One region of the Aerococcus sp. UMB1112A genome, then DNA from elsewhere that is predicted to be linked to it. Evidence: predicted binding sites of a transcription regulator. Region 1 holds the regulator's gene; the other holds the start of a gene.

Region 1 (4,197 bases):
ATCCGCCGTTGAATTGGACGTGCCTCTAATTGTGGATAGTAACTATGGCGATACTTGGTACGATGCCAAATAAGGTGTTTGTCGCTTAATAGCTAATCGTAGGCTCATATAGAGGCTGCAGGTGAGCATCCGTTCCGTTTTTGCTCATCACTAGCAGACCTATCGATTATTGCGCCAACCACTGCAAATTTGTATTTAAAAGTATTAAGATATAGATAATGCTTGGCCGCGGACAGCTTTGCGGCCAGGCTTTTCACTTTCAGATGAAAGGAGGATGAAAGATGCCAGAATTACCTGAAGTGGACCGGGTCCGCCAGGGGTTGGAAGACTTAGTGCTAGGATCTAGGGTGACCGGACTTAGCTTAAGCTGGCCCAAGATAATTGACCGGCCTAGCCCTGAAGAATTTGAAGCCATTATGCCGGGACTGCGCCTCGAGGGCTTAGGACGCCGGGGCAAGTATTTAATCTTTGACTGGGGCGATTGGGCTTGGATCAGCCATTTGCGGATGGAAGGCAAGTGGCTAGTCCTGCCCAGCGACCAGGCCGTAGATAAGCACACCCACCTCGTTCTCCAGCTCGATGATGGCCGCGACCTCCGCTACCATGATGTTCGCAAGTTTGGCCGCATCCGGCTATTTCCCAAAGCAGAGATGGACGATGAATTAGCCCGGCTTAACTTGGGACCGGAACCTTGGAATTTGGATGCCGATACTTTTTACCAGCAGCTTCAGCGGCGGAAGTTGGCCATTAAGCTGGTGCTCCTGGACCAACATGTGGTGGCAGGGATTGGCAATATCTATGCCGACGAAATTCTTTACCGGAGCCGCCTCCATCCTGAGCAGCCGGCTAACACGGTGTCCAGGCTGAAGTCCAACCGCTTAGTCCATTATGCTGAGGAAGTGATTGGGGAGGCCATGGCCAAGGGTGGGACGACGATTCGTTCTTATACTGATGCCCTGGGCCACAGTGGGGGCTTCCAACAGACCCTCAATGCTTACGGACGGGCAGGGCTGCCCTGTCCCCGCTGTCAGACCCCGATGAAGAAGATCAAGGTCGGTCAGAGGGGGACAACTTTTTGTCCACGCTGCCAAGTCTTAAAGAAGGAAAGGAGATAAGATGACATTTCATTTAGGATTAACCGGATCCATTGCAACGGGCAAGAGCTCGGTCAGCAAGCACTTCCAGTCCCTAGGCTATCCCATTGTCGATGCCGATTTGGGGAGCCGGGCTGTGGTTGAACCCGGCCAGCCAGGACTGGAAGCCATCCGGGAACATTTTGGGGAGGACTATATCTTTCCCAACCAGACCATTAACCGAAAAAAATTAGGCCAGCTCATTTTTGCGGATGACCGGGCCCGCCAAGAGCTGAACCAGCTTCTTCAACCCCATATCCGTCAGTGGATCATCCAAGAGGCCCAAGCCTATGATGCTGCAGGGCACGACTTAGTTGTTCTTGACATTCCCTTGCTCTATGAAGAAGGCTACCAGGCAGACTGTGACCAGGTGATGGTGGTCTACTGTTCCGAGTCGGTTCAATTGGAACGCTTGATGGCCCGCGACCAGCTCAGTGAAGGGGAGGCCTTCCAGCGGATATGTTCCCAGATTTCTATCGAACGCAAGGCAGAGTGGGCGGATATTCTAATCGATAACGGTAGGGACCTGTCCTATACCTACCAACAAGTAGATGCTTGGCTAGGAATCAGCGGTTTTAGCCCAAATCCTGTCGCTGAATAGCTGTGCTTATGCTATAATAGGCATGAAAACGTCCTTCTTGTAAAGAAATAGGTGAGAATCTTATGCAATGCCCAAAATGCCATCATGATAATACCAAAGTGGTGGATAGCCGTCCCACCGAGGAAGGGAGTGCTATCCGCCGTCGCCGGGCTTGTTTGGCCTGCGACTACCGCTTTACCACCTTTGAGCGGGTGGAACAGCCACCACTGCTAGTGATTAAGCGCGACGGTAACCGCCAGGAATTCTCGCGGGAGAAATTACTGCGCGGCATGGTCCGGTCTTGTGAGAAACGGCCCGTTGCCTTGGAGGACTTGAAGCGCTTAGTGTCAGAGATTGAGTCTGAATTGCGGGCCCGGCCCCATGATGAAGTCTCCTCCCAGGATATTGGAGAGATGGTCATGGACCGCCTGCCTGCTATTGATGAAGTGGCCTATATCCGTTATGCGAGTGTCTACCGCCGTTTTGAAGACCCGACTGTCTTCTTAGAAGAGATTGAATCCCTCCGCCAACTGCAGCGCAAGCAGGTTGAGGGCCAGCAGAACCTCGACTTGGATGGAGACACAGACTAGAAGGGAGTGTTAATTTGGCCTTTATCCCATGGGAAAGTTTAGAACCACAGAGCGGCCTTATCATCTACCAGAAAGAATGGCTTTCGGAAAATGATATGGCTGTTTTTCTTCACCTCTACCAGCCTATGCTGGGGGCGGAGAGTGCGGCCCTCTACCAGAGCTTGCGTGCCCAGATTGAAGTCGGGGCCTGGCACTCCTCGATTCTCCGGCACTCGGACTTGATGGAGCAATTGGTGATGGGCAAGGAAGAGTATATCCGGGCTAGGCAGCGGCTGGAGGCCCTGGGCTTGGTCCAAGTCTTCCAAAACCAGAATCCCGACAAACAGGTCCAGACCCGCTATGACTTGTTAGCACCCTTGCCGGCGGATAAATTCTTTACCGATTCACTGATGTCGTCCTTGCTCATTTATTATGTGGGTGAAGACCGCTTTCACCGCTTGGTTGATCGCTTTTCCTGGCAGCCCTACCAGGCTTTGGAGCAGGCGGACTGGCGGGACGTGACGGCTTCCTTCCGTGATGTCTACCGCTTGCCCCAGGCCATCTACCCGGTCAGTCAGGAGACCCGGGAACACTTGGTCCGTACCAATGAAGGAGACAAGCATTTTGACCTGGGCCAGGACTCTAAGTTCGATCTCCAGGCCTTTAAGGAGCTCCTCCAGGGTAGCTTTGTGGGGGAGAAGGCGCTGACTAAAGAAGTGATCGATATGACCCAGACCCTCCACGAAATTTTTGGCTACGATGAGGTCAGCCTCCAGCGAATGGCCCTAGAAGCCTGTGATATCAAAGAAAATAAGATTGATCTGGACAAGTACCAGGCTATTGCCCTGGCCCAGGCTGAAGCCGATAACAAGGCCCCGCTCAAGGAACGCAGTCAGGAATTCCAGGAAGTACAAGCCCAGGCCCAGGAAGAAGCTCAGAAGCTCTGGAAAGAACAAGGCTTGAGTGATGAAGATCTGGCATTTACAGCGACCCTGCGCAATTACCCCTCGGTGCCTTTTGCCAAGTCGATCAAGGACCAGCAGGGGGGCTTTTTGACCAAGAATGAGACCCAGGCCATTGGAGACATCCTCCAGATGGGCATACTCAATCCGGCTACTCTTAATGTTATGATTCACTATTACCTAGTGGAAGACGGCAAGGACCGCTTGAGCCGCCCCTTGTTAGAAGCCACGGCAGATGATTGGAGCCAGCACAAGGTGGACTCACCCGAAGCTGCCTTGCTCTACCTACGCGGCCGGCTCGACCATCAAAAACAAGCCAAGATCAAACGTATGCAGCAGAAACGCCAAGCCCGCTACCAAAAGAGAAATTATCAAAAACGCCCAGGCCGCGAAGAAGTCAAGCCCAAGTGGTTTAAAGCTGGCGAAGAGGCGGCCAAGCCAGCTGACCAGACGAACCAGCAAAGGACGGACCAGTCTCAAAACTTGCGCGACCTAATCGCCCAAAGGCACAAGGAGGATCGTTAAGATGCAAAATATCGGACCAGAAATCAAAAAAATCCTAGAGCAAAAGGACTACAAAGAAAGACTTAAGGAAATTCAAGCAGAGGCCCTCAGCGATCCCGACGTCCAAGCCTTTATCAACCAGCACCAGGACCAGGTGGATGAGGCCATGATCCAGCGTAGCTTGTCTAAGATCTATGAATTCGTCCAAGAAAAGAAGCGAATCCAAGCGGGCTATGAGCCCAAGATCCCTAATTTCCACCCCCAATTGCAGATGAATGTGAACTATATTGATGTCCAATATGTGGCTAATGAGGATTATTTGGCCAAGCAAGCGGAGCTCAAGCGCGACCGCCGGATTACCCTGGTGGACCTGCCCAAGTCTCTGCGTGAAGCAAATTTCGACCAATTCGATGTCGATGACCCTGCCCGTCAGGAAGCGGCTAGCCGGG
Region 2 (4,197 bases), on a different contig from region 1:
GCCTTTTGCCATGGGCCGGATATTGGGGTTGCCCAGATAGCCGCAGGTCCGCTTCACCACGTCACAGCTGTCAGGGTCGTTGTTGCCGCACTGTGGGCATTCGAAGCCACGCCCGGTCGGCTTAAAGTCCCCGCTGAAGTCGCAGGCATAGCAGTGGTCGATCGGCGTATTGGTTCCCAAGTAGCCCACCCGGTCATAGGCGAAGTCCCAAACAGCTTCTAGGGCCTTAGGATTTTGCCGCATGTTGGGGTATTCGCAGTAGTGAATGAAGCCGCCACTGCAATATTTAGGATAGTCTTTTTCGAATTCGAGCTTCTCAAATGGTGTCGGGTTCTTACGGACATCGTAGTGGAAGCTGTTGGTGTAATAGTCCTTGTCCGTAATGTCCGTAACCTGGCCAAATTTTTCTTGGTCCAGCCGGCAGAAGCGGTCCGTCAGACTCTCACTTGGGGTGGAATAGATACTGAAGTGATAGCCGTAGTCATCCCCCCATTGGTCCGCTACTTCCTTCATGTGCTTGACGATATCCAGGGTGAAGGCCTTGGCTTCCGCATTGTGCTCCCAGTCTGGCCCGTAGAAGTAAGTGGCTGCTTCATAAAGGCCGATATAGCCCATAGATACCGTAGCTCGACGGTTCTTGAAGAGCTCATCGACATCATCTTCTTCATTGAGCCGCTTGCCGAAAGCCCCGTATTGGTAGAGGATTGGTGCATTCTCAGGCTTGGCTTCCTTGGTCCGCTCCACTCGGTAGAGAAGAGCCTTTCTCAAGACTTCTAAGCGTTCATCAAAGATTTGCCAGAACTGGTCCTTGCTGTGGTCAGATTCTAGGGCAATTCGCGGAATGTTCAGGGTCACAACGCCCAGGTTCATCCGGCCGCTGTTGACCTCGCGTCCCTGTTCATCCTTCCAACCTTGGAGGAAGGACCGGCAACCCATCGGCGCCTTGAAGGACCCTGTTAATTCGACAATCTTGTCGTACATGAGGACATCCGGGTACATCCGTTTGGTAGCACATTCGATGGCCTTTTGCTTGATGTCATAGTTGGGATCGCCCTGGTCCAGGTTAGTTCCGCGACGGATGGTGAAAACGAGTTTAGGGAAAATAGCGGTCCGTTTTTCCCGGCCCAGCCCTTGGATACGAACATTCAGGATGGCCAGCTGAATCTCGCGGGCAAACCAGTCCGTCCCCAAACCGAAGCCAAGGGTGGTAAAAGGCGTCTGGCCATTGGAAGAATACAAGGTGTTGATCTCATACTCCAGACTCTGCATGGCATCGTAGATATCCTTCTTGGTCCGGGCGTAGGCAAATTCGCGCTGACGGTTCTCACCCTCGATCCACTCTTTAGCCGTCTTCAGATGCTTATCAAAGTTCAACTTAGCATAAGGGGCCAGGACCTCATCGATCCGGTCTGCTGAACAGCCGCCGTACTGGGAAGACGCCACATTGGCAATAATTTGGGCGATCTGGGCGCAGGCCGTGTTGATCGACTTGGGTGACTCGACCTCGGCATTCCCGATGTGGAAGCCATTGGACAACATCTCTTGGAAGTCGATCAAGCAGCAGTTAGTCATGGGTGAATAAGGCGAGTAATCCAGGTCATGGAAGTGGATATCCCCCTTCAAGTGGGCATTGGCCACTTCCTTAGGCATCATAGAAAGCCCAATCGCCTTAGCCGAAACCCCCGCCGTCAAGTCGCGGGTCGTATTGAAGACCCGGGAGTCCTTGTTGGCATTCTCATTGAGGACTAACTTGTCCCCTGCCGCAAATTCTTGCAGCTTGGTCGACACATCATACTGCTTGTCATTGAACTGCATCTTATTGTGGCGGAAGACCTGGTAGCGCTGGCTGGCTTCTGTATAGCCGAAGTCTTCTAAAGTCGAGACCACCGCTTGGGCAATCCCCGCAGACTGGAGGGACTCCGCATCCCCCTGGAAAATCTCTGCCAAGGTCGCTTGGAAAAGCTTATCCAGCACTTCCTCATCCTTCACATCCAGGGCTTTGGCGAGCGAATGCTTAACCGCAGAAGGCTGGAAATGAGCCTTGTGCCCATCCCGTTTTTCAACCATCAAATCCTCCAAATTAATATTTTGGATCTTTATTTCTGGCGTTGTTTGCTCATTAAACATCCCAATCCCTCTTTCTAACTTGTGTATCCTTTATCGATTAGACACAAGATATAGGGGGTTCGACTGACTTAACTCCCCTATATCTTGAGCTCACTAACTATCATAACCGACTACATATAGATTTTCAACATTAATCTCGTACAATATCTTGTGTTTTACAGATTGTTCTCCTAACAAAGACCGCCAAAGCCCCACAGTCTGGGAAGAGCGGAAAACAATTCTTTGAAAAAACTCGCTTCGCTTGGTCAGAAAATACAGAAATGGCTTTTTGAGGGTAGAGAGAGTTCAGATGGATCTTATTTTGCTCGATTGGAGGTTGCGGTTTGTATTCGAGAACACTGAGTGCAAATTATAGTTAACTTAGATTCAACCCACAGTCGAGGGCCACAATTGTGGGTTGGTTGAATATAAGCCACACTCGAAGGTCACAATTGTGGATTGCTTGGATTCAACACACACTCGGGAATCATGATTGTGGCTTGATCGGGCCCAACACACACTTGAGAATCACAATTGTGGATTGATTAAATGCAAGCCACACTCGAAGGCCACAATTGCGGATTGCTTGGATCCAACACACACGGCCCACTCTTTTGTGGCCTAGTCTCCAAAGTTTTTTGACTCAAATATATTATTTATAAAAAATAAAAATCAGTTAGTGAATATCACTATTAACCGCCTATATATCTAATAGGAGGGATGAAAATGACTAGAAAAGAATCATTAACACTACAATATTTTCGTACTTTGAAAAAATATCAACATCTAACATCAGAAGAACAGAAAATACTAGATTATTTCGAACGTGGGTTTGAGGGGGAACTAGCTTTCGATCAAATGTTAGACCAACTAGAAATCCAGCCTCTCGCGCATTATCGCAATTGGCAGTACCAAGAAGAGTATATAGAGATTGATTCACTCCTCGTCTTTCCTTCAACCCTTTGCCTAATAGAAGTTAAAAATTATCGCGCTCAAGTTAGGTGTCGAGACCGCCGTTGGACCTTCAACAACTATCCGGGAGAGCGGGATATCTGCCAACAATTACTTAAATCACAACTTTTTTTGGAAAATTTATTAGCAGAACATCATCTCCCATTGAAGCTAGAAGCTAAAATATATTTTGCCAATCCCTATAACTATCCCGATTTGGATGATTCGGTAGCTAATAATGTTCTACTTCCCCACCAGGCCCAATCATTTTTTAAACGTCTAAGCCAAGAAAAGCTCCAGCCGGAAATCAAATCTCTTTGCTATTTGCTTGATAACATACAAAATTCTCCTGCTTTAAATCAATTAGAAAGTCTACAAAAATTTTATCCAGGTTTTCATTGCAAAGTTTGTCATAAAAAGCTCAATGTTTTTCGCTATTACCTGTCCTGCTCTTGCGGTCAAACGATTTCTAAGGATGAAGCGATCTTAGAACTCATTCATGACTATGCTCTTCTTTTCCCTAATCAGACACTTAATGGAACTGCTATTCAAGATTTTGCTTGTGGAAAAGTAAGTTATTACAAAATTCAGAAAATTCTTCAAGAGCATTTTATCTATCTAAAAGGAAAAAATCCAAGACAGTTTAAAAATCCCTATGCGGACAATACATCGAAGCCTAGTCGCCTTGCTATATACTAAATTTAGTTTAGCTCGATATAGTAGGATAGATCTAATGACTTCATTTATGAATAATGCAAACTTCAACCCACATTCGGATCTTCTGATTGTGGGTTAAATCGCTCTAACCCACAATCAAGGCTCTGCTTTGTGGATTGAATATAAGCTACCCACAATTAAGTATCGTATTTGTGGATTAAACATTCTCTACCCACACTCGAGGGCTTCAATTGTGGCTTAGATAGGCCTAATCCACAAACAGATACTCCATTTGTGGATTATCCCATCAAATCCTAACAAAAATCCCGAGCATAAGACTCGGAATTCTTCACTCCAAGCTTCCAGACGAAAGTTAACACCCCAATTCAGCTAGCTACACCACCCCACCAAAAAATCCCCCGAGCTCAGAGCTCGGGGGACCAATCGACAGATATTCTAATTAGCGCAGGGTAACAAATTCTT

What was found. The regulator NrdR, encoded in region 1, represses ribonucleotide reductase genes. The targets are predictions, from matches to a motif close to ACACNATATATNGTGT.
Region 2: the regulator NrdR is predicted to act here: its motif matches at 2,169-2,184, upstream of nrdD (anaerobic ribonucleoside-triphosphate reductase).

What each region holds. Positions count from the first base shown of each region.
Region 1 covers NZ_JASPDS010000014.1:4,888-9,084, reverse strand. The annotation lists gene polA (DNA polymerase I) at 1-73, shown strand, start outside; gene mutM (bifunctional DNA-formamidopyrimidine glycosylase/DNA-(apurinic or apyrimidinic site) lyase) at 282-1,115, shown strand; gene coaE (dephospho-CoA kinase) at 1,117-1,734, shown strand; gene nrdR (transcriptional regulator NrdR) at 1,797-2,303, shown strand; gene QP860_RS07905 (DnaD domain protein) at 2,318-3,769, shown strand; gene dnaI (primosomal protein DnaI) at 3,771-4,197, shown strand, end outside.
Region 2 covers NZ_JASPDS010000006.1:119,459-123,655, reverse strand. The annotation lists gene nrdD (anaerobic ribonucleoside-triphosphate reductase) at 1-2,127, opposite strand, end outside; gene QP860_RS05220 (nuclease-related domain-containing protein) at 2,833-3,756, shown strand; gene gorA (glutathione-disulfide reductase) at 4,175-4,197, opposite strand, start outside.